2 linked regions of the Methylorubrum populi genome follow. Each later gene encodes a partner of the first gene's protein in a complex. Links are inferred from orthologs where the notes say so. Each region holds a gene or a part of one and is shown on either strand. Other genes may lie near its edges. The genes, in order: ccmE and ccmB.

Evidence for each region.
Region 2: the proteins of ccmE (region 1) and ccmB are in contact, whole or in part, in a solved structure (PDB 8CE8), measured with the Escherichia coli proteins. The link is inferred for Methylorubrum populi from one-to-one orthologs.

The regions. Positions count from the first base shown.
Region 1 is NZ_AP014809.1:1,546,568-1,561,103, reverse strand. Bases 1,928-4,908 are described here. They hold ccmE (cytochrome c maturation protein CcmE), read left to right. Parts: upstream 1,928-3,153; coding sequence 3,154-3,663; downstream 3,664-4,908. Other genes in these bases: MPPM_RS07115 (heme lyase CcmF/NrfE family subunit), read left to right, coding at 3,710-4,908; ccmI (c-type cytochrome biogenesis protein CcmI), read left to right, coding at 1,928-2,984. Outside these bases: MPPM_RS07130 (ATP-binding protein), read left to right, coding at 1-1,297; more of ccmI, read left to right, coding at 1,446-1,927; more of MPPM_RS07115, read left to right, coding at 4,909-5,710; MPPM_RS07110 (cytochrome c-type biogenesis protein), read left to right, coding at 5,707-6,165; MPPM_RS07105 (DUF1007 family protein), read left to right, coding at 6,252-6,929; MPPM_RS07100 (nickel/cobalt transporter), read left to right, coding at 6,920-7,933; MPPM_RS07095 (hypothetical protein), read left to right, coding at 7,997-8,719; MPPM_RS07090 (histidine phosphatase family protein), read right to left, coding at 8,710-9,318; MPPM_RS07085 (marine proteobacterial sortase target protein), read left to right, coding at 9,561-11,765; MPPM_RS07080 (class GN sortase), read left to right, coding at 11,762-12,373; MPPM_RS07075 (helix-turn-helix domain-containing protein), read left to right, coding at 12,424-13,224; quaternary ammonium compound efflux SMR transporter SugE, read right to left, coding at 13,229-13,549; pbpC (penicillin-binding protein 1C), read right to left, coding at 13,688-14,536. UniProt on the Escherichia coli protein: Heme chaperone required for the biogenesis of c-type cytochromes. Transiently binds heme delivered by CcmC and transfers the heme to apo-cytochromes in a process facilitated by CcmF and CcmH.
Region 2 is NZ_AP014809.1:3,135,536-3,150,064, reverse strand. The notes cover bases 5,346-8,319. They hold ccmB (heme exporter protein CcmB), read left to right. Parts: upstream 5,346-6,485; coding sequence 6,486-7,154; downstream 7,155-8,319. Other genes in these bases: MPPM_RS14420 (hypothetical protein), read right to left, coding at 7,621-8,019; MPPM_RS14425 (hypothetical protein), read right to left, coding at 7,226-7,489; ccmA (heme ABC exporter ATP-binding protein CcmA), read left to right, coding at 5,842-6,489; MPPM_RS14440 (DUF4240 domain-containing protein), read right to left, coding at 5,429-5,623. Outside these bases: MPPM_RS14465 (NAD(P)/FAD-dependent oxidoreductase), read right to left, coding at 1-672; maiA (maleylacetoacetate isomerase), read right to left, coding at 831-1,478; MPPM_RS14455 (antibiotic biosynthesis monooxygenase family protein), read right to left, coding at 1,507-1,806; MPPM_RS14450 (hypothetical protein), read right to left, coding at 1,915-2,295; aconitate hydratase AcnA, read right to left, coding at 2,404-5,103; MPPM_RS14415 (hypothetical protein), read left to right, coding at 8,895-9,185; MPPM_RS14405 (Maf-like protein), read left to right, coding at 9,658-10,329; MPPM_RS14400 (DNA gyrase inhibitor YacG), read left to right, coding at 10,311-10,529; MPPM_RS14385 (DUF2336 domain-containing protein), read right to left, coding at 11,205-12,281; MPPM_RS28920 (hypothetical protein), read right to left, coding at 13,321-13,611; MPPM_RS14375 (ABC transporter ATP-binding protein), read left to right, coding at 14,225-14,529. UniProt on the Escherichia coli protein: Required for the export of heme to the periplasm for the biogenesis of c-type cytochromes.

The sequences.
Region 1 (14,536 bases):
GCTCTACCGCGAGAACACCGAGCGCGCCTTCGACAGCCGCCTGCTCGTCTTCGCCAACAACCTCGCCACCGATCTCGTCAGCCCGAGCGAGCCCGAGACGCGCTCCTTCTCGCTCGGCGATCCGCGCTTCGACCTGCCGCTCTCGGGCTGGTACTGGCAGGTCGGGCGGCCCGACGCCAAGCCGCGGGACCTGCGCACCTCGCGCTCGCTCGTCGGCGTGCCGTTGAAAGGGCCGGATCAGGCCGGCACCGCCACCATCGGCCAGATCCGCCAGGGCTACGGCCGGGGCCAGGACGACCGGACGCTGCGGATCGTCGAGCGCGACGTCGATGTCGGCGCCGACGGGCGCTACACCGTGCGGGTGGCCGGCCCCGCCGACGAGATCGTCAACGACGTCGAGCGCTTCCGCTTCTCGCTGTTCATGACCTTCGCCCTGCTCGGCTTCTCGCTCGCGGCGACCGCGCTGCTGCAGATCCGCTTCGGCCTTGCCCCCTTGCGCAAGCTGCGCACGGCGCTCGGCACGATCCGCCGCGGCGAGGCCGACCGGATCGACGGCGAGTATCCACGCGACATCGCCCCGCTGGCGGGGGAGATCAACCTCTTGATCGAGACCAACCGGGAGATCCTGGAACGCGCCCGCACCCAGGTCGGCAACCTCGCCCACGCCCTCAAGACGCCGCTCTCGATCATCGTCAACGAGGCCGGCGGCAGCGACGCCCCGCCCGAGTTGTCAGAGAAGATCCGCGAGCAGGCGGCGGTGATGCGCGACCAGGTGAACTACCATCTCGACCGCGCCCGCGCCGCGGCGCTCGCCGGCACCCTCGGCACCTCCACCGAGGTCGAGCCGGCGCTGGCCGGCCTCGTGCGGACATTCGGCAAGATCTACCGCGACAAGGACATCGCCTACGAGGTCCACGTGCCGCCGGGCCTGCGTTTCCGCGGCGAGAAGCAGGATTTCGAGGAGATGATCGGCAATCTCGTCGACAACGCCTCGAAATGGGCGACGGGCCGGGTCTCGATCTCCGCCGCGCCGACGGGCGAGCACGATTATCCCCACCTCCTCGTCGCGGTGGAGGATGACGGACCGGGCCTGCCGGAAGAGGACCGGGCGGCGGTGCTGAAGCGCGGCCGGCGCCTCGACGAGACCAAGCCCGGCTCCGGTCTCGGCCTGTCGATCGTCGCCGATCTCGCGGCCCTCTATCGCGGCCGCTTCCGGCTGGAGGCGGCGGCCCTCGGCGGCCTGCGCGCCGTGATCGAGGTGCCGGGTGACGCGCCGGCCGGGGTCGGACAACGTTGAGTGGCACCGGATCGGCGAAGGTTACGCCGCATCCCGCCTGTGCTATGGCCCTGCTTCACCCGCGCGTGACGACGTGTCACCCGGAAGCGATGTCGTGCAGGCCCCGCTCGGGCTCTACACGGGGCCGAGCTTAAATCTTTTGGGTCTGATGACGGCGATCTGGTTCATCCTGGCGGCCATGACCGGCGCAGCTGTGTTCGCGCTGCTCTGGCCGATGTCGCGCCGCCGCCGGCAGGGAGCCGGCCCGGAGGCGCAGGGCGACGGGCTCGCCACCGAGACCGGGTTCTACGAGGATCAACTCGCCGAGATCGAGCGCGATCTCGGCCGCGGCCTCATCGCGCCGGCCGAGGCCGAGGCCGCGCGGGCCGAGGCAGCACGCCGGCTGCTGCGGGCGAGCCGCGAGGAACAGGCCGACGCATCGGGCGCGGCGCCGATCGCCGAGCCGCATCTGCGCCAGCGCCGGGCGGCCTCCGCCTTCGCGCTCTCGACCATCCCCCTCGTCGCGCTCGTCGTGTACGGCCTCTACGGCTCGCCGAACCTTCCCTCGCAGACCGACGCCGACCGCAAGGCGACCCGGGCGGGCGCGCAGGATCTGATGACCGCCATCGGCCAGATCGAGGCGCGGCTCGCCAACCATCCGGACGACGCCCGTGGCTGGAGCGTGCTCGGCCCGGTCTACATGCGGCTCGGACGCTTCGACGATGCGGCGCGCGCCTACGCCGCCCTCGTGCGCCTCAAGGGCGAGGACGCCCAAGCCCTGTCCGACTGGGGCGAGGCGCTGGTCGCCGCGGCCGACGGTACGGTCTCGCCTGAGGCGCGCAAGGTGCTGGGCCGGGCGCTCACCGCCGATCCGAAGGCAGCCAAGCCCCAGTTCTATCTCGCCCGCGGCGACGAGCAGTCCGGCGACGTGGCCGGCGCCGTGCGGCGGCTCGAGGCGATGGCCGCCGCCGCGCCCGCGGATGCGCCCTGGCTGCCGACGGTGCGGGACAACCTCGCCCGGCTGAAGGGTGAGACCGCCGCCGAGCCCAAGGCCGAGGGGAGCGGGGAGGGGCCGAAGGTCGATGCGCCGGTGGCCGGGCCCGGCAGCAACATCCAGGCCCTGCCGCCCTCCGAGCGGATCGACGCGATCCGCGGCATGGTCGAGGGGCTGGAGCGGCGCCTGGCCAAGCAGGGCGGCTCCGCCGACGAGTGGCTGCGCCTCGTGCGCTCCCACGCGGTGCTCGGCGAGCGCGACAAGGCGCTCGACGCCCTGGAGCGAGCGCGCAAGACGTTCCGCGACGACCGCGAGGCCCTGGCCCGCTTCGACGCGCAGGCCCACGAACTCGGTCTGCCCGGGGCCGGCGCGCCGCCGAAGCCGGAGGCCGGCGACAGGACCAGCGACAAGCCCGGTGACAAGCCCGCGGCCGAGCCCGACGCCGCGGCGGCCGCGATCAAGGCGATGCCGCCGGCCGAGCGCGAGGCGGCGATCCGCGGCATGGTCGCGAGTCTCGACCGGCGGCTCGCCGCCAAGGGCGGCTCCGCCGACGAGTGGATGCGGCTCGTGCGCTCCTACGGCATCCTCGGGGACCGCGCCGCCGCGACCCAGGCCCTCGACCGGGCCAAGATGGCGCTCGCGGCCAACCCGACCGCCGTCGAGCGCCTCGATGCGCTCGGCAAGGAGCTCGGCCTGAGCCCCGTCCAGCCCTAGCGGGACCGCGGCGGACCGCGTCCCCTGACAATCGGTCCCGCCCGTCCAACCTTGACCCGGCGGGCGGTCGGGCCGAAACCGGTCTCGATCAATCGCAGACGTCGGACCGCCTTCAGGCTCTCGTCAGCCTGACGGGGAGAAGAAGCCGACGAACCGGGACGGAACCGTCGTGACCCGCAAGAGCCGCCGCCTGATCCTCATCGCCGCCTGCGGCGCCGTGCTGGCGCTGGCGCTCGGGCTGATCCTGTCGGCCATGAGCGGCTCGATCGTGTTCTTCCGCTCCCCCGCCGAGGTGGCGGCGCAGGGCGTCGCGCCGGGCACGCGGTTCCGTCTCGGCGGCCTCGTCAAGGACGGCTCGGTGAAGCGCGGACCCGACCAGAACGTCGAGTTTTCCGTGACCGACACCAACGCCACGGTTCCGGTGCAGTATCGCGGCCTGCTGCCCGATCTGTTCCGCGAGGGCCAGGGCATCGTCGCCGAAGGCATGCTCGATGCCGGCGGCGTGTTCCGGGCCGACACCGTGCTGGCCAAGCACGACGAGAACTACATGCCCCGCGAGGTTGCCGACGCGCTCAAGGCGCAGGGCCGCTGGCAGGAGGGCGGGGGCAAAGAGGCTCCGAAGGATGCGGCGAAGCCGGCCTCGGCCGACGCCACCCTGGGCCAGCGCAGCGAGCGGTGAGAGATCCCATGACCATCCGCACCGAAACCGCGCGAGGAGACCGCCGGTGATCGTCGAGATCGGCCACTACGCGCTGGCCCTGGCGCTGGCTCTCTCCCTGGTTCAGGCGGTGATGCCGGCCTGGGCGGCCCGCTCGGGCGACGCGGCTTTGCGCGAGGTGGCGGGTCCCGCCGCGCTCGGCACCTTCGCCTGCATCCTGTTCGCCTTTTGCGCGCTGACCTACGCGCATGTGACGTCGGACTTCTCGGTCCAGAACGTCATTGAGAACTCGCATACCGCCAAGCCCCTGATCTACAAGATCTCCGGCGTCTGGGGGAACCACGAGGGTTCGATGCTCCTCTGGGTGCTGATCCTCGCCCTGTTCGGCGCCTGGGTCGCCACCGCCAAGACCTCCGTGCCGCCGGTGCTGCGCACCAACACGCTGATGGTGCAGGCGAGCGTCACCTTCGTGTTCGTGCTGTTCATCATCACGACCTCGAACCCGTTCGCCCGCGTTGCGCCGGCACCGCTGGAGGGCAACGACCTCAATCCGCTGCTCCAGGATCTCGGCCTCGCGATCCATCCGCCGCTGCTCTACCTCGGCTATGTCGGCTTCTCGGTCACCTTCGCCTTCGCCGTCGCCGCGCTGATCGAGGGGCGCATCGATGCCGTCTGGGCGCGGGCGGTGCGGCCCTGGGCCCTGATCGCCTGGAGCTTCCTGACGCTCGGCATCGCCATGGGCTCGTACTGGGCCTATTACGAGCTCGGCTGGGGCGGCTGGTGGTTCTGGGACCCGGTCGAGAACGCCTCGCTGATGCCCTGGATCGCCGGCACCGCGCTGCTGCACTCCATCGTCGTCATGGAGAAGCGCGACGCGCTCAAGGTCTGGACGGTGCTGCTCGCCATCCTCACCTTCTCGCTCTCCCTGGTCGGCACCTTCATCGTCCGCTCCGGGCTCCTCACCTCGGTGCACAGCTTCGCCTCCGATCCGAGCCGCGGCGTGTTCATCCTGGCGATCCTCGCGCTGTTCATCGGCGGCGCGCTGAGCCTGTTCGCGTGGCGCGCGCCGACCCTGCGCCAGGGCGGCCTGTTCGCGCCGATCTCCCGCGAGGGCGCCCTGGTGATGAACAACCTGTTCCTCGTCGCGGCCTGCGCCACGGTGTTCGTGGGCACGCTCTACCCGCTGCTCCTGGAGATGCTGACCGGCGAGAAGATCTCGGTCGGCCCGCCCTTCTTCAACTGGACCTTCATCCCCCTGGCGCTGCCGCTCCTCGTGATCGTGCCGTTCGGGCAGGCGCTGGCCTGGAAGCGGGGCGACGCGGCGGCGGCGGCGCAGCGCCTGCTGGCGGCCTTCGCGGTGGCGCTCGTCGTCGCGCTCGCCGCCGCGGCTCTGGCCTGGGGCGGTCCCGTGATGGCGCCAGTCGGCCTCGGCTTCGGCGCCTACCTCATCATCGGCTCCGCGCTCGAGATCTGGTCGCGGGCCCGCGGCTACGGCCAGAACCGGACCCGCGATCTCGGCACGACCTGGCGCCGGGCGATCGGTCTGCCGCGCTCCGCCTGGGGCACCGCCCTGGCCCATGCCGGCGTCGGCGTCGTCGTGCTCGGCATCGCCGGGCAGGGCTGGGCGACGGAGGGCCTCGCGACGATCCGGCCGGGCGGACAGGTCGCCTCCGGCCCCTACACCGCCACCCTCGACCGGGTCGGTCCGACCAAGGGCGAGAACTACGAGGAGACCACCGCCTTCCTGACCCTGCGCAACCGCGCGGGCGACTATGTCGGCACGGTCGAGACCGGCAAGCGCTTCTATCCCTCCCGCCGCATGACGGTGACGGAATCCGGTCTGAAGACGGTCGGCGTGAGCCAGATCTACGCCAGCCTCGGCGAGGTGCTGCCCGACGGCTCCATCGGCATGCGGCTCTACTTCAAGCCGCTGGTGCTGCTGATCTGGATCGGCTCCATCATCATGGCGGCGGGCGGCGGCCTCTCGCTCACCGACCGGCGCATGCGCGTCGGCGCCCCGGTCAAGGCACGCGCCAAGCTGCCCCCCTCCGCGGTGCCCGCCGAATGAACCGCCTTCGCTCCGCCCTCGTCGCCCTCGCCCTGAGCCTCACGGCCCTCCCGGCGCTCGCCGTGCAGCCGGACGAGGTGCTGAAAGACCCCGCCATGGAGGCGCGGGCGCGGGAGATCTCGGAAGGTTTGCGCTGCCTCGTCTGCCAGAATCAGTCGATCGACGATTCCGACGCGCCGCTCGCCAAGGATCTGCGCGTGCTGGTGCGCGAGCGGCTCAAGGAGGGCGACAGCAACGGCCAGGTCGTCGATTACGTCGTGGCCCGCTACGGCGAGTTCGTGCTGCTGCGCCCCGTCTTCGGCTGGCACACGCTGCTACTCTGGCTGAGCCCGCTGCTCGCGGTGGGCCTCGGCGCCTTCGGCATCTGGCGCCTGTCGCGCCGCCGTGCGCCGAGGGCGGACGGCCTCTCCGCCGCGGAGAAGGCCGAAGTCGAGGCGCTGCTCAAGCGGCCGTAGAGCGGGCGCGCCCTGCTTTCGCCCGATCGGCCGGGCAGGGTCATCGGCATCGTCGTCACCCTCCGACCCGCTTCGCCCCGAGCGTCATGCCGATCGCCGCCTCTTTCCGACGTCTCGCCCTTGCCGCCGCGTTCGGCCTCGCGGCCGGTCTTGCCGCTTCGAGCCCGGCCTCCGCCCACCCCCATGTCTGGATCACCGCGAAGGCCGAACTCGCCTACGAGGCGGGCCGCGTCACCGGCATCCGCCACGCCTGGACCTTCGATCCCGAATACACCGCCTTCCTGACGCAGGGGCTCGACGCCAACGGCGACGGCACGGTCTCGCCCGAGGAGCTTCAGGGCTCGGCCAAGGAGCACGCCGCCAACCTCGCCGAGTTCGCCTACTTCACGAAGCTCAAGGTGGCGGGCAAGGAGCAGGCCTTCGCCGAGCCGCAGGAGGCGCGCATGGCGATGGAGGGCGGCAAGCTCACCTTGAGCTTCCTGCTGCCGCTCAAGACCCCCACCGCCCAGGGCCGGGGCGTCGCGGCGGTCGAGATCTACGATCCCACCTACTTCATCGCCTTCAGTCTTGCCGAGGGGGCCGATGCGCTGCGTCTGGCCGGCGCCGCCTCCGGCTGCAGCATGACCATCACGCGAGCGAAGAACACCGAGCCGGCGGTGGCCTCCGCCGGACAGTCTATGACGGAGGCGATGTTCGAGGCGCTCACCGCGGCCTCGAATTACGGCGAGCAATTCGCCAACCGAGCCATCGTCGCATGTCCCTGACCGCCTCCCTGCGTCCCGCGGGCTTGGCGGCTGGCCGCTGGCCGCGCCGACTGGCGCTCGCCGCCGGGGCGGTGCTGGCGGCCGCCGGCCTCCTCGCCGCACTTGCCGCCGCGCTCGGCCCCGTCGCCGCGCCGCCGCCGCGCTCGCCCTTCGGCATCGGCTTTCGCGAGGCCGCCCCGCCGACGACCGGGCTCGGCAGCTGGCTGCTGGCGGTGCAGTCCAACTTTTCGAGCCAGCTTCGGGCGGCCGTGTCGGCCCTGAAGGCGGGCGGCTCCTGGACGCCGCTCGTGGTGATGGGCTTCGCCTACGGCGTGTTCCACGCCGCCGGGCCCGGTCACGGCAAGGCGGTGATCGCCGGCTACATCGTGGCGGGCGAGCGCACGCTGCGGCGCGGCTTCGCCCTGAGCGCCGCCGCCGCCCTGCTGCAAGCCTGCGTCGCCATCGCCATCGTGCTGGTCGGCGTCTTCATCCTCCGGGCGACCGCTGCCGGCATGACGCGGGCCGGCACCCTGATCGAGACGGTCAGTTTCGCCCTCGTGGCCGGGCTCGGCGCCGCGGTGACGTGGCGCAAGGCCGGGCGGCTCGCCGGCCTCGTCACCGACACCCCGGCCGAGGCCTGCGGCCCCGGCTGCGGCCACGCGCACCTGACGGATGCCGCCGCCCTCGACCGGCTCGGCGGCTGGCGCGAGCGGGCCGGCGTGGTGCTCGCCGCCGGCTCCCGGCCCTGCGCCGGGGCGGTGCTGATCCTCGTGTTCTGCGCCGCGCAGGGCATGCTCTCCGCCGGCATCGCCGCGACCTTCGCCATGGCGCTCGGCACCGCGCTCACCACCGGAGCGCTGGCGAGCCTCGCGGTCTTCGCCAAGGCTCTGGCCCTGCGGCTCGCCGGCGGGCGCGGGCAGGCTGGCGCCCTCGCGGTCGGCGGGCTCGAACTCCTGGCAGGGGCCTTCGTGCTGGTGCTGGGGCTCGCTATGCTGTCGGGGCTGGCCACGGGCATGGGTGGCTAAACGCCCCCTCGCCAAGTCCCTCTATGCCGTGGCAGGTTCGTCCTCGATCGGGAGGAGCCCTGCTTGAGCGAACATGCCCTCGACGCCTTCGCGCCCATCCTCCACTGGCGGCTGCTGAAGGGCTCGCATGCCTTCCCGGGGCCGGACGGGGGCACCTGCATCAACGAGGCGGCGATCGTCGCGGCGGGACTGCCCTACCGCACGATCACCGCGACCGAGGATTGCCCGCCCTGCTTCTCGCGCCCACTCGCGGCCTACGCGCTCGGCCTCAACGACGCCATGCCGGAGGCCGAGCGGCAGGGGCTGATGGCCTTCGTGCTGCGGCTCTCCGGCTCGGCGGACGCGCCGGCCATCGAGGCGGCCCGCACCGGCTTCCTGGCGCTCGAGAGCGTGCGCCGCATCCTGCCCCCGCTTCTCGACGCGGCCGGCCTGCCGGCACTCGCCGCCCGCTGCGAGACGGCGTCCGATCCCCACCGCGCCGTCGAGACCCTGCGCACCGCCGAAGGTCAGGGCGGCGCGCTCTCGCACGACGCCGCCGGCCGTCAGGCCTGGATCGCGGGGGCCCGCGCCTCGGCGGTCGCACGCACCGCCACCGCCGCGATCCGCGCCTTCGCCGATCCGCGCAGCGCCGCCGAGGTGGCGGAGGGCGCCGCCCCCTTCGCCGAGGGCACGTGGCGCATCGCCCTCACGATCCTCGACGAGGCGCTCGGCATCGGCCGGCAGGCGCCGGCGATCGACCTCGTCTCCGCTCGCGACCGGCTGGAGGCGGCCCGGATTCAGCCGTAGGCGCGCGGGAGCGGCTCGTCCGCGAGGTCGATGTCGAGCGCCTCGCAGTTGGCGAGCCAGCGCCCGGTCAGATGGTAGAAGAAGGTGCAGTGGCCGATGACCGCGATGGTCCGCTCCGGCCGCGCCCGCAGCCAGTCGCGGAACCCCGAGACCCGCTGGTCGAACAGGGTCCGGGGCTCGACATGCCAGCCCTCCGGCCCCGCCTCTCCGTCGGCGTACCACCACGTCTCGGGCAGGTGATCGACCCGGAAGGCCGGGAATTCCCGCGCCAGAACGGAGGCCGCCCGGCCGATGTCGCAGCTGCTCTCCTGGCATTCCCGGTGGAGCACCTCGACCAGCACGTCGGGCCGGGCCGGGTGATCGGAGAAGATCCCGGCGGTGGTCTGGAGCGCCCGGGTCAGCGGCGAGGTGACGACGAGTTCGAAGGGAATGTCGCGCAGCGCCTTGCGGGCCGCCGCGACCTGGGCGTGGCCACGCTCGGACAGGCGGGCATCGATATGGCCCGGATCGCGCCCCGTCGCCTCGTGATGCGCGTTGAAGGTCGATTCGCCGTGGCGGATGCAGACGATGCGGGTGGACGGCGCAGACAAGCGGGACATGGGCGAGCGGGACATGGACCCGATGTAGGCGGTTCGCGCGTGCCGAACAGCGGGCCGCGACGCCGCGCCCCGCACCGAGGCGGACGAAGCGTCACCGTCGGGGGCGAACTGCGCCGCTTTCCGGACATCGGCCGCCGTTCCGGTGCGGCGCCGGGCCGAAGGTTGGCGAAGCGTCCCGTGGCGGCGCGACCCGCGCTGGAGGAGCCTTGGCAGGAGCCGGCCGACCGCGCCGGCATCCACCGATGGAGGCTCCCGTGCTCCGACTCCCCCTGTCCCCGCATCATCCGACACCGCTTCCGTGCCCGGCTCCGGGCCTGACGCGCAACCTGCTGCTCGGCCCGCTGATCGCCCTCCTGCTCGCGCTCGTCGCCGGGATCGCGCCGGCACGGGCGCTGGAGGGCAAGGATGGCAGCGGGACGCTGCTGCTCCGCTCCGAGGGCGGCGCGCCGGTCGAGGCGCCTCGCCTGAGGGCGGATGCCGCGATCACCGTGAGCGGCCCGACCGCGCGGGCGACGATCACCCAGGCCTTCCGCAACACCACGGCGGAGTGGGTCGAGGGCACCTACCTGTTCCCGCTGCCGGAGGATGCGGCGGTCGACACGATGAAGCTCGTCGTCGGCGACCGGGTCATCGTCGCCGAGATCCGCGAGCGCGAGGCGGCGCGGCGCGCCTACGAGGCGGCCAAGGCCGAGGGCAAGGCCGCCGCATTGACCGAGCAGCAGCGGCCCAACCTGTTCACCAACGCGGTCGCCAATATCGGCCCCGGCGAGACGGTGCTGGTGCAGCTCGAATATCAGCAGCCGGTGCGGCAATCGGGCGGCACCTACGCGCTGCGCCTGCCGACCGTGGCCGCCCCGCGCTACAGCCCGGCCCCGCCGGCCGTGACCGCCGTCGTCGACGGGGTCTCCGCCGCCGATCCCGTCCCCGACCGCCGGACGATCGCGGCGCCGGTGCTCGATCCGGCCCGCCACGCGCCGATCAACCCGCTGACGCTCACCGTCGATCTCAAGGCCGGCTTCCCGTTGGGCCCAGTGCGCAGCGCCACCCACGCGATCCGCGTCGAGGAGGTGTCCGGCACCAAGCGCCGGATCACGCTCGCCGACGGCGCCACCGCCGCCGACCGTGATTTCGAGCTGACCTGGGCCGCCGCCGCGGGCGCGGCACCCTCGGTCGGCCTGTTCCGCGAGCGGGTCGCGGGCGGCGAGGCGGTCCTCGCTGTGATCACCCCGCCGGAATCGGCGAGCCCGGTCGCGCCCGTGCCCCGCGACGTGGTGTTCGTGATCGACAATTCTGGCTCCATGGGCGGCGCCTCGATGCGCCAGGCCAAGGCGAGCCTGCTGATCGGTCTCGACCGGCTGGGCGCGAGAGACCGCTTCAGCGTGATTCGCTTTGACGACAGCTTCGACACCCTGTTCCCCGATCTCGTCCCGGCCGACGAGGCCCATCTCGACCAAGCGAAGCGCTTCGTCGCCGGCCTGGAGGCTCGCGGCGGCACGGAGATGCTGGCGCCGCTGCGCGCCGCGCTGCGGGACACGACGCCCGAAGAGACCGGCCGCCTGCGGCAGGTCGTGTTCCTCACCGACGGCGCCATCGGCAACGAGGCGCAGATCTTCTCCGCGATCGCGGCGGAGCGCGGGCGCTCGCGGCTGTTCATGGTCGGCATCGGCTCGGCCCCGAACGGATATCTGATGCGCCACGCGGCCGAACTCGGCCGCGGCAGCTTCACCGAGATCGGCACGCCGGATCAGGTGACCGAGCGGATGCGTGCGCTGCTGCTGAAGCTGGAGAGCCCGGCCGTCACCGACCTGACCGCAACCTTCTCCGAGCCCGGCGTCGACGCCGCGCCCGCCCGCCTGCCCGACCTCTACCGCGGGGAGCCGCTCGCCCTGCCGGCCCGGATGGAGCAGGCCCGCGGGACGCTCACCCTTGCCGGCCGGATCGGCGGACAGCCCTGGCAGAAGATGTTGCAGCTCGATACGGCTGAGGCCGGCGCCGGCATCGGCAAGCTCTGGGCGCGAGCCAAGATCGCCGAGGCCGAGACGGCGCGGCTGACCGGCCGGCTCTCGGCGGAGGCCGCCGACGCCGCGATCCTGCGGCTCGCCCTCGACCACGGGCTCACCACCCGCCTGACCTCGCTGGTGGCGGTGGACGCCACCCCGCGTCGGCCGGAGGGTGCGCGGCTCGTCAGCACCGACCTTCCGCTCAACCTCCCGGCCGGCTGGGATTTCGAAAGCGTGTTCGGCGAGGGCGAGGCGCAGCCGCTTCCCACGCCGCCGCGCCAGCGCCGCGCCGCGCCGGCCAGCCCGTTCGCCACCCAGTTCGCCGCCGCGCAGCCGGTCGCGCTGCCGCAGACCGCCACGGATTTCGAGATCCGCGCATGGCTCGGCGGCCTGTTGCTGGCGCTCGGCCTGGGCCTGTCCCTCTGCCGCCGCCGGATCGCGGCGTGAGCGGGATCGCGAAGCGGGATGCCGTCGCGCGGCGTCCCGGCCGGCGGAGCATCACGGCCCTGCCGGCCCTCCTGCTCGTGGCGGCCGGGCTGGTGCTGCTCGCGCAGGCCGCCTGGATCCCGGCCAAGGCCGCCCTGGCGCAGCGGCTGCTGGAGCGCGCCTTCGCCCGGAGCCTCGCCGAGGGAAGCGGCGTGCGCCCCTGGCCCTGGGCCGACACGGTGCCGGTCGCGCGCATCGTCTTCCCGGATCTCGGCGTGAGCTACGTGGTCCTCGCCGGATCGAGCGGGCAGGCACTGGCCTTCGGCCCCGGCCATGTCGAGGGCACCCCCGAGGCGGGCGAGCCCGGCACGGCGGTCTATGCCGCCCACCGCGACACCCAGTTCCGCAGCCTCGGCCGGCTCGCCGCCGGCGATCCGATCGAGGTCGTGCGCCGTGACGGCCGCAGCGTCCGCTTCCGGGTCACCGGGCGCCGGGTCGTGCGCTGGGACGCCTCCGGCCTCGACCCCGACGCGCCCGGCCGCCGCCTCGTGCTCGCCACCTGCTGGCCGCTCGATGCGATGACGCCGGGGCCGGAGCGTTTGCTGGTGGAGGCGGTGGCCGAACCTTGACGGTTCCCACCCCGGTGCGGTTCTGTGCGGATCCGTCCGGAACCCGCACCATGCCGCCGATCGAGGCCGAACTTCCCGAGACCGAGCTGCCCGACGGGCAGAGCCGTCTCATCGCCGCGGCGGTGCGCGAGGCGCTGGCCCGCCGCCGGATGTCGCGGCAGGCGCTGGCGGACGCGGCCCGCATCAGCATCTCGACTCTGGAAAAGGCGCTGTCCGGCCGTCGGCCCTTCACGCTCGCGACCACGCTGCGCCTGGAGGAGGCGCTGAGTCTGCCTCTGAGGGTCCAGGCCACCGCGCCGCCGGCGGCGCTCGCCGAGAAGGCGCGCCACGCGCCGGAGGAGTTCGGCTCCTATACCCGCGAGGCGGTGGCCTTCCTCGAAGGCCGCTACCTGACCCTGCGCCCCTCCTTCGGGCAGGCGGGGGCGATCTTCGCCTACCGCACCGAGATCGCCTGGGATGCGGACAGCGCCCGCCTCGTCTTCCGCGAGGCCGAGCGGCTCGACGCGCCGTTCGCCCAGTCCGGCACCGTCTCGGTGCCGAACCAGTCGGGTCAGATCTATCTCGTCACCAACTTCCTGGGGCAGTACCGCCTCGCCGTGCTCGGCCGCCCGACGATCCAGGGCGAGATGTTCGGCATTCTCACCACCCTGTTCTCCGGCCGCGGCACGCAGCTCACGCCGGCCGCGACCCCGCTCGCCCTGGTGCCCGAGCGCGGGGCCCTGGCCGAGGGCGCGCAGTACGGGCGCATCGCGGCCGGGATGGCCTGCGAGCCGACCTATCGTCGCATCCTCGACCGGGTGCGCGAGGACGTGTTCGCGGTGTTTCCCGGCTGCGGGGAGGGGACGGCCTGAGACGTCAGGCGGTGCTCGACAGCTTCATCAGCACGAGGCCGCTGACGATCAGCCCCGCCGCCAGGATGCGGGTGGCGCTCATCGCCTCGCCCAGGAAGGCGATGCCGACGATGAAGGCGCCCACCGCGCCGATGCCGGTCCAGATCGTGTAGGCGGTGCCGAGCGGCAGGCTGCGCATCGACCAAGCGAGGCAGGCGAAGCTCAGGCCCATGGTGACGAGGGTGACGACGCTCGGCCAGAGGCGGGAGAACCCCTCCGACTGCTTCATCGCGAAGGCCCAGACGACCTCCAGCAGACCGGCGACGACGAGAACGATCCAGGCCACGGCAGCCTCATGCGGTTCATGAGCCGGGCCGTCCCGGACTTGGACCCTGATGGGGGAGGACGTTGCCTCGCGCGGGCTGAGCTAAAGTCCGGGGCGCAGGAGTCACGTGTGCCATCGCACGGGCGGCGGGCGAGGGCGCTATTCCAGCCGCACCACCACGCTGTCGCTGGCGCCCGCCGCATCCATCACCGAGATGCGCGCGAAGCCCGCGCCCTCCGGGCTCCACTCCGATTGCCGGCGCATCGCCTCCGCCACCGGCAGGCCGTCGACCATCCAGGTCAGCGGCGGCTGGCCACCGAGCGCCTTGAGGGCGAGGCGGGCCTGCGCGCCGTCACTGAGGCCGAGATCGACCCGGGCGCCGTCCGGTGGATAGGCGATCTTGAGCGGCACGCCGAGCGTCGCCGCGAAGGTCTTGGGGGCGTCGCGGCGGATGTGGCGCAGGGGCGGAGGCAGGGCGGCGGTGGCGACAACGAGGGCGTCGCGGGGGCGGGGCAGGGCCTCCGGCTCGCCGCCGAACCGGGCGAAGGCGTCGAACAGGATCGGGGCCGCGTGGCTGCGCCCGACGAGGCCGGGCACCGAGGCGCCGTCGGGGCGGCCGATCCAGACGGCGATCGTCACGCGGGCATCGAACCCCACCGCCCAGGCGTCGCGGTAGCCGTAGGAGGTGCCGGTCTTGAAGCTGATCCGGCCGGGCAGGGCGTTCTCCGGCGGCGGGGCGCCGCGCAGGATGTCGGCGACGTACCAGGCGGCGACCGGCTCGGCGATCCGCCGCTCCGGTCCGGGCGCGGCGGCGGGTCCGTCGAGGCGCCGGGTCAGCGCCGGCACGCTGCCCCCACGGGCGAGCCCCGCGTAGAGCCGGGCGAGGTCGCTCAGCGTGATGCCGAGGCCGCCCAGCGCCACCGGCAGGCCCGGCGCGGTGTCGCGCGGCAGCAGGATCGTCGCGCCCGCGCCCCGCAGCCGGGCGACGAAGCGGGCGGCGCCGACCGC
Region 2 (14,529 bases), 1.6 Mb from region 1 along the record:
CGCCTCCACCAGCGTGATCTTGAGATCCTTGGCCGGGTCGATCCGGTCGAGGCCGGTGCGGGCGACCTCGCGGGTGGTCCGATGCAGCTCCGCCGCCAGCTCCGTTCCGGTCGCGCCGGCGCCGATCACCGTCACGTGGAGCTGTCCGGGACGCACCGGGCCCTCCTGAGTGTGAGCCCGCAGCATGCCGTTGACGAGGCGCTGGTGGAAGCGCATCGCCTGCTCCTTGGTGTCGAGGGCGATGGCGTGCTCGGCGACGCCCGGCGTGCCGAAATCGTTGGTGGTGGAGCCCACGGCCATGACCAGCGTGTCGTAGGGAACGGCCCGCATCGGGGTGACCTCACGCCCCTCGCTGTCGCGGCTGGCGGCGAGGTGAATCACCCGCTTCTCACGGTCGAGGCCGGTCATCTCGCCGATACGGTAGCGGAAGTGGTTGGCATGGGCGTGGTGCAGGTAGTCAACCGCGTGGTGGCCGACATCGAGCGAGCCGGCGGCAACCTCGTGCAACAGCGGCTTCCAGATGTGCGTGCGTGCTCGGTCCACCAAGGTGACGTGGGCCTTGCCGCCCTTGCCGTACTTGTTGCCGAGCTTCGTCACCAGCTCCAGGCCGGCCGCCCCTCCCCCCACCACGACAATCTTGTGCAGATCCGTGACCGATTCGCTCGGAACCATCCTCGCCCCACTCGCCTCGCCGGCCGCCTCGTCCGGCGGCCCTTCAGTTTGGAATGATCTTACATCAGCAACCCGGCAAGCACCCACACGTTCGCAGTGTGCCTGGGACGCAAATCCGGCATCGATGATGGGGCGATATCGTAAAAAAATTTTCCACCCTAGGACACGGGCGCGCCGGGCTGCCGGAGCGGATGGGCTCGGGCGACGGCATCGAGGGAAAGAAGCGTGTCGGCGATCCGCCCGACTGTCGGATAGGCAGCGGTGTCGATCCCGAAAATTCCGGTCCCGACCCAGAGGCTGATCAGGCACAGATCGGCGTGGCTCACGGCGTCGCCATGGCAGAAGCGGCCGGTGCCTTGTTCGCTCGACAGCCGCGTCTCCAGCGTCGTCAGGCCGGTGGTGAAGGCATGGCGCAGGAACTCGAGCATCCGCTCCCGCGGCAGCCCATAATTCTCCATCAGGAAGCTGCGCACCCGCGGCACGTAGAGCGGATGCGTATCGCAGGCGACGACCTGGGCCAGCGAGCGCGCCCGCGCGCGTGCCCGCGGCTCGGCGGGCAGAAGCGGCACCTGCGGATGGGTCTCTTCGAGGTAATCGAGGATCGCCAGCGACTGCGTCAGCGGCGGCCCGTCGCCGTCGAAGAGAGCGGGTACGGCACCCTGCGGGTTGATCTTCAGGAAGTCGGGCTTGAACTGATCGCCGGCATCGAGGTCGAGAAAGATTTCCTCGTAGGCGATCCCCTTGAGATTCATCGCGATGCGCACGCGGAAGGCCGCGGCCGAGCGCCAGTTGCCGTACATTTTCATGGGCACATTCCCGTCTCGCTATGACCGCTCAGAACGCGCGAAGCGTCAGTTCGGTGTGTTCAACCTGAGGCGGGCTCGCGAACGTGTCGGCGACCATGGCCCGGTAGGTCTTCCAGGCTTCCGATCCGGTAAAGTCCTGCGTGTGCGCTTCCAGCGTGTCCCACTCGATCAGAAGGCGGTAGCGCTGCGGCTTCTCGACCGATCGCCGGACGGCGAAGCTGCGGCAGCCGGCGGCGGCGCGGAAGATCTCGGCGGCCCGAGCGATATTGGTCTCGAACGCGCCCTCCGAGCCGGGCTTCACGTCGATCTGCGCGATTTCCAGGATCATGTCCGTCGCTTCCCAGCGGGCCCACGTCGGAGACGGGGCGGAGTGCTCGATCGCTCCGCTATAGCGGCTGGGCCGGGACCGGCAAGGCGCGCGACGGTGCCGAAGACCTCACAGGCAAACCGGGTCGTAGATCGCCGTTATCGCAGTGATCCGGCCCTGTTCGTCCGCGCTCCAGTCGATGCTCCAGGTATGTCTGCAGGGGAACGCCTGCTGGACGAAGCTCGATTGTTGACGTCCCGCGCTCTCGCGACGCCGAAAGCCTTGAGCATCGAGGGTCCGGACGAGCGCGGCTTCTGCTGAACCGACCGGAAAGGCGTTCACGATGCGCAACGAGAAGGCCCGGTTTGCTTCCCGTAACTCCGGGGGCAGTCCCTCGGCGAGTGGAGGGCGCGAAGCGGGTGACGGCTTGAGCACGTACCACAGGGCGAGCCAAGCACCGCCGACCAAGGTGAGGATGACGAGAAGAGCGACGCCGATTCCCAGGAGCATGCGTTTCTGGCTTCGCTTCATTGCCCTCCACCCTTTCCGCCAACACGGCGAACTAAAAAGCCCCTCCCTTGCGGGAGAGGCTTTTCGTCGGCGTCGAGTGGCTGAAGCTTATGCCGCGAGCGTGCGCAGCACGTAGGGAAGAATGCCGCCGTTGCGGAAATATTCCAGCTCGTCGAGGGTATCGATCCGGCAGGTCAGCGGGACCTCCTTCTTCGAGCCGTCGGCCGAGGTGATCTCGGCGGTCAGGGTCTGACGCGGCTTGAGATCGCCCGCGAGCCCCTTGATCGTCACCGTCTCGTCGCCCTTCAGCCCGAGCGACTGCCAGGACGTGTCGCCCTGGAAAACGAGCGGGACGACACCCATGCCGACGAGGTTCGAGCGGTGGATGCGCTCGAAGCTCTCGGCGATCACGGCGCGCACGCCGAGCAGCTTGGTGCCCTTGGCCGCCCAATCGCGCGACGAACCGGTGCCGTACTCCTTGCCGGCGAAGACGACGAGCGGCGTCCCCTCCTCGGCGTATTTCTGCGCGGCGTCGTAGATGTACATCTGCTCGCCATCGGGCTGGTGGAGCGTCCAGCCGCCCTCGACGACGTTGCCGGCCTCGTCCCGCACCATCTGGTTCTTGATGCGGATGTTGGCGAACGTGCCCCGCATCATGACCTCGTGGTTGCCGCGGCGGGTGCCGTACTGGTTGAAGTCCTGTACCCGCACCTGATGCGACTGCAGGTACTCACCGGCGGGCGAGGCCGCGCGGATGTTGCCAGCGGGCGAGATGTGGTCCGTCGTGATCGAGTCGAGGAACAGGCCGAGGATGCGCGCGCCCTCGATGTCGGTGATCGGATCGGGCGTCTTGGTCATGCCCTCGAAATAGGGCGGGTTCTGCACGTAGGTCGAACCCGCATCCCAGGCGAAGGTCTCGGCCTCGGTCACCTCGACGCCCTTCCAGTTGGCGTCGCCGCCGAACACGTCGGCGTAGCGGCTCTTGAACAGCTCTGAGGTGATGTTCTCCTCGATGAAGCGGTTCACCTCCTCCGAGGACGGCCAGATGTCCTTCAGGTAGACCGGCTGGCCGTCCGAACCCTGCCCCAGCGGCTCCTTGGTGATGTCGATCTGGAGCGAGCCGGCGAGCGCGTAGGCCACCACGAGCGGCGGCGAAGCGAGGTAGTTCGCCCGCACGTCCGGGTTCACGCGGCCCTCGAAGTTTCGGTTGCCCGAGAGCACCGCCGCCGCGACCACGTCGTTGTCGTTGATCGCCTTCGAGATCGGGGCCGGGAGCGGGCCCGAATTGCCGATGCAGGTAGTGCAGCCGAAGCCGACGAGGTTGAAGCCGAGCGCATCGAGGCTCGTCTGCAGGCCGGACTTCTCAAGATACTCGCCGACGACCTGGGATCCGGGGGCGAGCGAGGTCTTCACCCACGGCTTCGAGGTCAGGCCCTTGGCGACCGCGTTGCGCGCCAGCAGCCCGGCGCCGATCATCACGCTCGGATTCGAGGTGTTGGTGCAGGACGTGATCGCCGCAATCACCACGTCGCCGTGGCCGATGTCGAAGTTCGTACCCTCGACGGGGAAACGGCTGGCGATGTCGGCCGCCTTCTTGAACTCCTTCTCCATGGCATCGGCAAAGCTGGCCTTGGCGGCGTCGAGCAGCACGCGGTCCTGCGGCCGCTTCGGGCCGGCGAGCGACGGGCGCACGGTGCCCATGTCGAGTTCCAGCGTATCGGTGAAGACCGGATCGGGGGTCTTCGCGTCGCGCCACATGCCCTGCGCCTTGGCGTAGGCCTCGACGAGCGCGATGCGGTCGTCCTGACGCCCGGTGACCTTCAGGAAGTCGATGGTCTTCTGGTCGATCGGGAAGAAGCCGCAGGTGGCACCGTATTCAGGCGCCATGTTGGAGATCGTGGCGCGGTCGGCGACCGGCATGTCGTCCAGGCCGGGGCCATAGAACTCCACGAACTTGCCGACCACGCCCTTCTTGCGCAGCATCTGCGTGACGGTGAGCACGAGGTCGGTCGCGGTGGTGCCCTCCGGCAGCTTGCCGGACAGCTTGAAGCCGATAACCTCGGGGATCAGCATCGACAGCGGCTGGCCGAGCATGGCCGCCTCCGCCTCGATGCCGCCGACGCCCCAGCCGAGCACGGCCAGACCGTTGACCATGGTGGTGTGCGAGTCGGTGCCGACGAGCGAGTCGGGATAGGCGATCTCGACGCCGTCTTCGGTCCGCGTCCACACCGTCTGCGACAGGTATTCGAGGTTCACCTGGTGGCAGATGCCGGTGCCCGGCGGCACCACGGAGAAGTTGCGGAAGGCCGACTGGCCCCATTTCAGGAAGGTGTAGCGCTCACCGTTGCGGGCGTATTCAAGGGCGACGTTGTCACCGAGCGCCTTCGGGGTGCCGAACTCGTCGACGATCACCGAGTGGTCGATGACGAGATCGACCGGCACCAGCGGGTTGATCTTCTGCGGGTCGCCGCCCAGCGAGGCCATGGCGTCGCGCATCGCCGCGAGGTCGACGACGGCGGGCACGCCCGTGAAGTCCTGCATCAGCACGCGGGAGGGGCGGAAGGCGATCTCGGTCTCGGCCTTGCCCTTGTTGCCGAGCCACGCCACGGCAGCCTCGATGTCGCCCTTGCGAACCGAGCGTTCGTCCTCGAAGCGGAGAAGGTTTTCCAGGATCACCTTCATCGAGAACGGCAGCGCGGTCGCGTCGGCCAGGCCGTTCCTTTGTGCCTCGGGGATCGAGTAATAAGTGTAGGTCTTGCCCCCTGCCTCGAGTGTCTGGCGGGCTTTGAAACTGTCGAGCGATGCCACGGCGAGTCGGGTCCTGAGCTGGCGTTAGCGAACACGGAGCAGGCATAACCTGCGCCACGAGAGGTGTTCGGCCGGATGCGCTCCAAGGAGCGCGCGCCGCCCCGGGGGTGCCCGGGTAGCGAGTGCCCTCGGTGGTCTCCCGGTGCCGGGAGGCCCGCGAATGACACTCAGGATGGTGCGCGAGGGGCGGTTTGGACGCCCTTGAATGATCGCGCGGCGCAGCCTGGGCCGGTCTATAGAACGTTTCGAAATTGCCCGCTACTGGCCCGATGACACAGGCGTGCGACTGACATCCCTCGTCCGAGCGACGCGCGAAAACCCCCGGTCAGCCCTCGCCGGCCGAGGCAAAGCAGCGGCGCAAAGCCGCCCGGAACGCCCTGATCTCGTCCGGTGTCAGGCGCGCGAGTCGGGCTTCCAGCCACTCGCGTCCGGCAAGCGCGGCCGGGTCGCGGGCAGCCTCCTCCTCGGTCGGACGGAGGGGAGCCGGCGGCGGCCGTTCGGCATCCATCTCGGCCTCCATGGCAGTGCTTCCCGCGAAATCAGCGATCAGCGTCGAAGAACCAACGCGTTGGGCAATCGGGCGGTTCGCACGGCGCGGAACGATCGGCTATAGGCCGCAAACGACCGGCTCGCCGACGAGATCCGGCCTCCAATGCTCCTCGTCTCACGAGAGGCAGACCAACTTCCCTCGGGACGAAGACGAGACGTGCGGATTTTCCCCTCTTCCAAGGCCGATCCGTGCGGTTGATCGTCGAGGATCTCGCCTGCCGCCGCTCCGGGCGCCGGATCTTCTCCGGCCTCTCCTTCGCCGTCGGTCCCGGTGAGGGGCTCATGGTGACCGGGCGCAACGGCGCGGGCAAATCAACCCTACTGGCGATGCTCGCCGGGCGCCTCAAGCCCGATGCCGGCACGATCCGCGCCGAAGGCCTCGGCGAGGCCAGCCTGCCGGAATGCCTCCACGTGATCGGGCATCGCGACGGGCTGAAATCGGCATTGACGGCCGAGGAAAATCTAGGATTTGCCCGCGACCTTCTCGGTAATCCCGCCGCAACCCCGAAAGCCGCGCTGGAGGCGATGGGCCTTCCGCACGTAGCGCGGCTGCCGGTCGGCTACCTTTCCGCCGGTCAGCGGCGCCGAGTCGCACTGGCCCGCCTCCTCGTCTGCCGCCGCCCGCTCTGGCTCTTGGACGAGCCGACCGCCGCGCTCGATCTCGCCTCGCAGGGCGTGCTCGCCGGCCTGATGCGACGCCACCGGACCGATGGCGGACTTGTGATTGCTGCGACGCACCAGGCCCTCGGTCTGGAGGATGCCCGCGAGTTGCGCATCGCACCGGCTTCGTCGGCTCCCGCAACCGATGCGGCGCTCGACGCGGAGGATTGGCTATGAGTCGCGCGTTCGCCGCCCTGCTAGCACGCGATCTGAAGCTCGCCGCCCGGGTCGGCGGCTCGGGCGCGCTGTCGCTCGTCTTCTTCCTGATGATTGTGGTGCTCGTGCCCTTCGCCCTCGGGCCGGACCTGAAGCTTCTCTCGCGGATCGGCCCGGCAATCCTGTGGCTCTCGGCGGTGCTCGCCACGCTGATCGGGCTCGATCGACTGTTTCAATCGGACGAGGAGGACGGCTCCCTCGACCTGATGACCGGCGCCGCCCTGCCGCTGGAACTTGTGGTGCTGGCCAAGGTGCTGGCTTCGTGGCTCACCACCGGCCTACCCCTCGCCCTCGCCTCTCCGCTGTTTGGATTGCTGGTGGCGCTCTCGCCGAAGGCCATGGGCGCAACGGCGCTGACGCTCGCGCTGGGCACGCCGGCCCTCGCGTTCATCGGGGCGGTCGGAGCGGCGCTGACGGCCACGATCCGCCGCGGTGGCCTGATCCTGGCGATCGTCGTGCTGCCGCTGATGATCCCGACTCTGATCTTCGGCGTCTCCGCAGCGGAGGCCGCCCTCGGCGGCACGGTGCCGTTCGCGACCCCGCTCACGGTACTGGCCGCCCTGAGCCTGATCGCGGCGGTCGTGGGCACCCTGGCTGCGGCCGCCGCCCTGCGCTGGTCGGAGTGAGCCGGCCGCCGCTCCAGGCACCCGCGTCGTGAACGGCTTTCTCGGACCGCGAAGGTACTCGGATCACGAAACTACTTGTCGCAGCCGATGCAGATCCCGGTGTCGATCTTGTCGTCCTTCCGCTCCATCGCGGTTTCGCGGTCGGGATTGTTCGAGTCCCGGCGCGCTCCTCCGCCCCCGGCCGGCGGCATGGTCCGGCCGACCGGCGAGGTGTTGGGTGCGTAGATCGTCGAGGCCGGATCACCGCCGGTGCCGGTTTGAGCCGGTCCCTGCGCGGTCGCGGGGACAGCGAGGGCGGCCGTGAGAACCGCTGCGGACATGAGACGTGCGATCATCGGTAAACTCCCTCGGAGTTCCAACGCGGTAGCCCTCTGCCGGTTCACGTCCCCCCTGCTCTCGTCTCTCATTCCGTCACTGATCAGAGATGCGTCTTAGCCTCGCAATCCGGAAAAACCGTATCCCGCCGTCAATCAGGCCAGCGGATCGCCGCTTCGCGCAATCCCAACAGGCGCGCCTCATCCAGCCCGAAGGCCCGGGAGGCATCGAAGACCTCGCCCGAGACGCTCACCTCGCAGGCCCGATCGAGGCTACCACCGGCGCATTGCGACAGCGCCCGCCTGTGGCCTGCAATCTCCGCCGCGCCGACGCGGATCAGCAGCTTGCCCGCCATCCGAACATCGCCTGCCGCATCGCGCGGCAACAGACCGACGCAGGTGATCTCCTCCTCGGTCGTGTAGACGAGGTGGCAGTGATCGAGCGTGACGCGCTCACCGATGTGATGCCGGGCCGCCCCAACGAAGGCGACGACGTCCGACTGCGCCTCAAGAGCGCGCGGCGCGGACGGCATCAGCAATCCGGTCAGCAATACTGCGCACCCGATCCGCATGACGGTCCCCTTCGAACGATCCTGCCGGTCAATCCTGCAATTTGCAGGCCGAACAAGGTCGAGTGACATGGAGGGACATGGGAGCTTCGAGGAAGAGCCGAACGAATCGGCCGTGTTATGGTGCGTCGACCTTTACTGCGTCTGGCCGCTCTGCGGGGCGTGGGTGTTCTGGTTGTCGGTCGGACCGGTGCGTGTGAACGCGAAGACGATGATCGCTGCCATCAGCAGCAGCACGATCGGGAATGCGAACATCCAACGCGGCATCTCGAGCATCCAAAGGCGCAATCTGGACGACCGGAACTCGTGGGTGATCGTTTTGCTCCACCGGCCCGCAGGCCGGCAACATATGCGAACGATGCATGCCCCGTCCGATCCGCCGTCGATTGCATTGTGCAGTGCAACGTGAGACACAGGGACATGCCGGATCGCGATGGCGTCGCGGTCCTGCAGCCCTTCTTGGGCGTTTCCTCCCTAGACTTCGGGCCGTCCCTCGGGACGGCCTTTTTTGTTTTTGCTTTCCTCCGGATCGCCCCAAGCATCTCAGGCCCGACTCCTCGGGTCAGGCTTGCTCAGGCCCGTCGTCGCAGGTTGTCGAACCGCCCGGCACTATCGAGCAGTGCCGCGATCGGTCATGGCAGCGCAGGCGGCTGGGCCGGCTCATGGTCGCCGATACGATCGCCTCGCGAGCAAGACCGCCGCTGCTGAGATGGCGGCCGGCGTTATCGACGAGGGGCGTTGTCATCACGCCGCAGGGCCGTCAGGCAACCGAGCAGTCTTCGAAGGACTTGATCGAAGACAGCGGCCCTCTGGATTCCGTTCAGACGTATCCGAGGGCCTTGTCCAGGAGTGCTTTCATGCGTCGCGTTGCCTTCACCCTCGCTGCCCTGAGCTGTCTCGGTTCGGGGGCGGCCATTGCCCAGGTTCAGCCTCCGGGCCTGCCGGGCGGTCCGTACCCGCCAGGCACGATCATCCAGCGCCAGACCAATACGACCGGCAACACGGTCGATTATGTCATCGCGCCCGGAGCCACGGGTGCCGACACCATCACCACCAATTCGGCGGCGGGCGGTAATGCCGGCCAGCCGGAGCGTGCGATCCCGCAGGGCAGCGCCGGCGGTGGCAATGGCGGCGGCAGCTCTCGCTGACATCGGCTCGGCCGTGCTCGGGCCGCTTCGACGCCGAGATCACCCGGCGACGGGCCGGCCCTCACCCGTATCGGAAGACGCGGAGCATCGAGAGAAAGCGCGCTTTGCGATGCTCGGCAGGATGCGGACCGACATCTCGCGGCTTCGGATCCAGCCGGCGCCGCCGAGTCGCGCTCGGCTTCCGATTCGGTGAAAGGCTGGACAACGCTCGTCAGGCACAACAACCTGACATCTGTCGCCGACTGAGCGTAGCAGTGGTGCCGCAAGAGGGATTCGAACCCCCGACCCCCTCATTACGAATGAGGTGCTCTACCAGCTGAGCTATTGCGGCGTCGCATCCGGCCCGACGCATCGAAGCCTGACGGAATGTGCCGGGTCTTAGACGGACCCTCTGTCCTTGGCAAGCCTCGGAGCGGGTCCGACGTCGACATCGCGTTGCGGTGTTGGGGGGCTTGTGCGTAAGACCACGCCGATGAACGAGCTCCTCACCACCGATGCCTTGAAGCCGCAGGGTCCCGTGGGCCCACGCCGGCCGCCTCTCGTGCTGGCCTCAGCCTCACCGCGCCGGCTTGCGCTGCTCCAGCAGGTCGGCATCGAGCCGGACGCGCTCCTGCCAGCCGATCTCGACGAAACCCCGCGCAAATCGGAATCACCCCGCGATCTGGCGCGCCGTCTTGCCCGTGAGAAGCTGGAAGCGGCCGGTGCCGCGGCACGGCGCCGGGATGAGTTTCGGGACGCCTATCTCGTATCCGCCGACACGGTGGTGGCGGTGGGACGGCGCGTGCTGCCCAAGGCCGAACTGCTCGATGAGGCGGCCGACTGTCTCCGCCTGCTCTCGGGACGGGCGCACCGCGTCTATACCGCCGTCTGCATCCTCTCGCCGAAGGACCGCCGCCGCGAGCGCATGGTCGAGACCCGGGTGCGCTTCAAGCGCCTGTCGAACCGCGAGATCGAGGGCTATCTCTCCTCGGGCGAGTGGCGCGGGAAGGCCGGCGGCTACGCCATCCAGGGCCTCGCCGCCGCCTTCGTGGTGAAGCTCGTCGGCTCACACAGCGCCGTGGTCGGATTACCGCTCTACGAGACCATGAGCCTGCTCGAAGGCGAGGGCTTTCCCGTACGCGGTGCGTGGGGCGCCGCGTCGTGAAGCGAGCAGTGAACGGGGGACTCGCGCCCTGTCCGATCTGCCGCAAGCCGGCAAACCCCGAGACGAAGCCGTTCTGCTCGGCGCGCTGCGCCGATATCGACCTCGGTCGCTGGCTCGGCGAGCGCTACGTCATTCCTGGACCGGAGGACGAGGAGCTGCCTCGGCCACCGCGATCCGATGACGGCGACCCTTCCTCCTGACGCCAGGATCTGTGCTCGGCAAAAAAGCTTCGCCTCGGGCTCAACAGAGGCTGGACAGGCCCGAAACGCTTCACTATACCCCCGCCAGCCGACGACGCAGCGCGACGCGGCGGTTGCCCAGGTAGCTCAGTTGGTAGAGCATGCGACTGAAAATCGCAGTGTCGGTGGTTCGATTCCGCCCCTGGGCACCATAGTATTTTCTGGCGCTCAGACTTTTGGTCGCTAGCAGCCGAAAAGTCCCCCACTCTTAGTTTCTATGTCCAGCGGGACTTCTCGTCCGGTTGATGAGATGCGTCGCACCGTCGGCGAGTATTTCTTCAAGGGCATGTGCGTGTAGAGCGCGGCCTGCCTCGGGTGGTCGACCCATAGATCGCAGCGGGCTGGCACTCGGTCGCGATCGCGGCGCTAGCCCTGCGCAGGCGATAGGCCGACTACCGTTCAGCGCTTTCGAAACGGATTTCCGAACCCGCTCGCCGTGAACGCCTTGCAGAACTTCGTCGTCAGGGAATCCAGCGCCGGTGCGGCGCTAACGGTACTCGGCGTCGCATCGTTCACCCTCCGTGTGACCCGTAGGACCAGCAACATCAACGTCACTGGACCGATTACGGCCGCTCGCGTGCACGTGCAGTCGGGACGGCAGCGCACGAGCATCGAGCCGGCCTGAGAGGTCATGCCTCAGGCGGCGGTGGACTGTTCCAGCTTCTCACGGGCCGCCGTGAAACGCACGACACGCTGCGCTGTCGCGACCGAAAGTTCTTGGAAGGATTGGAAGGCGCTCTGCATGTCGTCCGCGTTCGGCTCGCCGTCGGAGCGGCTCGCGAGAAAGAGCTTGAGGGTTTTCCAACCAAACCGAGCCGATCGAACAAGAAAGAGAAGAGGATCAGTAGTCGGCGCCATATGAGCGTTGAGCGCGATGACGGAGGGCACTCCAGCAAATCTTGCAAGCGCTACCAATGCGTAATTGGTCTGCCCCATGCTCAGCCATTCCTGCACATTCGTCTCGTCGAGCTCGACCTTGGCTTGTCGAGCAACAGCCACTTCGATCGGCGTCAAATCCACCGGCGGGGCAGCGAGAGACTCTGCGATGGCGAGAGTTGCCCTCTCGGCAGCGCTCGCACCGAACTCCGTCGCCAGCGTCCTGCGAGCCCGTTCGCGGGCCATGGCAATCAGCTGAGAGCGTTGTGCCGCCGGTACGTCTACGCGCTCAGCCAAAGTGTGCTCGAGCTCAACATCCCTCTCCGCCCGAGTGGTGAGGATCTGGAAGCCACTAAGCGAAAATTGTGCGCCCCGGTTGCCAGCGACGCTGCGGACTACCTTCTCGTCACCGCGCGAGACGATCACATCCGTGACGCGTTCGGCAAGAGCGCTACGGCGCGACAACGCCATCAAGTGCTGCTGGCCAGCACCGCTCGCAATCTGAATCAGATCGCTCTCATCAAGGCGAAGCGAGCGCTCAAGCACTGGGCCGGCTACCTCCGCAGAGGCGTCATATGCAAGGTCACGCACCACATGGCGCGGGGCATTCGCGACGTCTGCGAGGTTGGCTGCCAGATCTGCCCGGGCCCGAGTTTCGATGTCGCGAGAAAGACGCAGAATGACTTGATCGAAGGCTCCGACCTGATCTTCATTGAGGCGCGGCGCCTGTGTCGTGAACAAGCTTGTCATCCGACGAAGCATGCTGACGCGCTTAGCCGGATCACCGCTAGCGATGGCTCCTTCAACCTCGGCAACGACGGAATGCAGCGCGACCACAACCTACTCCAGCCCAATCCCACTAAATATAATTTACATATATTTCCGAGTGATGAACTCTGCCCATAAACTCATGCAGACTGCCATTTTCAGCACGTGTGCCAGATTATAGGTGCCATCAGACCGCCATTCTAATGAAAAAACCTTCTGCGCTGAAATATATTATTGTACATTTGATAATCTACAGAATACCCGCGCCCGCCCCAAACATTCTCCCTCGCCTATGCAATACGTTTCCCAGAAAATATAAATTGCTACTCCATGTATTGCAGATTTGCAATGCTCGGCGGAGCTGCTGATGCATTTATCTTCAATCAATGTAGAGCAGAGGACGCCGCAATCTCCCGTGCCACAATTTCTACCGCGGTTCCCTTCGCCACACCGTCGAGGCTGATCTGTCCGTCGCCAATCGACGTCGCGCAACGCCTTCCGCGACGATCCGGATCAGCATCGCTACCGCGTCTCAAATCTGTGGGCACACCGGTCGTCACACTACGATGCAAACGCTCACTTTAGTTGCTTTTATCGGCAAAGGCTGCGGATTGTCAGAGTGGCCGCGTTCAACTCCCGCTGATCGATAGATTCCCGGCTCGGTGCTCACGGGCAAAGTCAGCGCTCGGTGAACGCCTCGAAAACATCACCATTCGAAAAAAGAGTCGAGCCGCGGCATCAGGCAGATGAGGGTTCCTGCGGCGCCGACCACACCCGCTACCATCACAATCGCCGCCACAGCCGGGCCTCCGCGTCCTATCTTCGTGGCCTTAACGCGGGATGGGCTTGGCAAGTTTCAAGCAACCGATCGATGCGGTGCACGGTTGCCGATCACCATTTCAGAAATCGATCCGCACTCGGACGCGCGGCGACGGTGATGGCGATTGCGCCGAGGGCACCAATCAGCATGATGGCGGCGGCAAGGATCATGACGGCTGCTCCACTGCGCGGATCGAGAAATCTCCCGAGACCAACGAGCGAAAACTATGGCGCGTGCCGTGCGGCAGATTGGCCTGCGCGAGGCTGACGTTTTATCCCCTCGCGACCGTCAGCTATCCCGCCCGATCCCGAGCCCTCTCAGGATGTCGCCGATCGGATCGATCCGGGCCGCCCTCTGCGGTGCCGTCGCCGTGTCTTCCGGCGCGGGCGCGGGCGTGGCGGTCGCGGATTGCTCGACATGTGCGGTCGGACGCGTCCGAGCGGCAACCTTGGCGGCGCGGTGGCGGCGCACCGCCTGAACCCGCTGTCCCGCATCCATCCTCGCGAAGTCGTCGGAGGCGAGAAGGGCTGCCGTCTCGGGGGCCAGAAGGGTGAAGCTCGCGAGCCTGGGAGCCGGCAACTCACCAGCACGGCCCTGACTCGATGGCGCCGCCGCATCGGTCACAGCTGGCAACCCGACCCTCTGTCGCGGCGGATCGATCCATCCGTCGCTGCCATTGCCCGAATGTGTATCGGCAGCCACTCTCTGCATGCGTGGCGACGCCGAATTCTGCTCTCGGACGAGGGGAGAGGTCGCGACCAGGCCGAAGACCATGACAGCAGTGGTGGCAAGAACGGATCTATAGTGTTCCATGCTTGCAGAACGTACCGTCAAGGTTCCGGTTCCGCGGTCTAAATCGGATCTCGCGATGGATGGTGCGTCTCGCCTCCTTGCCGCAGCTCGCAGTGACTTCGCCGTGCGGATCTGACGTCCGTCCGCCTCATCGGCTCGGCGGCGATGTCCGCATCTTCCCGCGAATCGCGTCGCAGGTGCCTCATCCGCTTGACGGCCCCCGCGCCCGCCGTGCTAGAGACCGGGCGAGAAGCAGGCGGGCTCAAGGGTGCGTTTGCCATCAATCACTTAAGCGGCGCTTCGAACCTTTCCTGCATCGAGCGCACGTTTCGTGTTCGAAGGCGGTCGCAGGTTATGCCCGCGCTCTCGAACCTAGCGCCCCTCTCGCCCCGGTGACCGTTTGAGGACCCTCCTCGATCTCCTGCGGGTGATGCGGCGGCGCGACCGGCAGCGGCTGTCATGGCTCGGCCTGGGGCTCGGGCTCGCCGCTCTTCTCGAAGTGGTCGGCGTCGCGTCGGTGCTCCCGTTCCTCACGCTGGTGGGCGATCCCGGCGCGGCCGCACGCATCCCCTACCTGGCCAGCCTTCGCAGCGCCCTCGGCCTCGGCGATGACCGCGCCTTCCTCCTCGCTACGGGGTTCGCCGCCCTCGCCGCGATTCTGGTCACCAGCGCGGTCAACGCCGCCTTCGCCTACGCTCAGCTCCT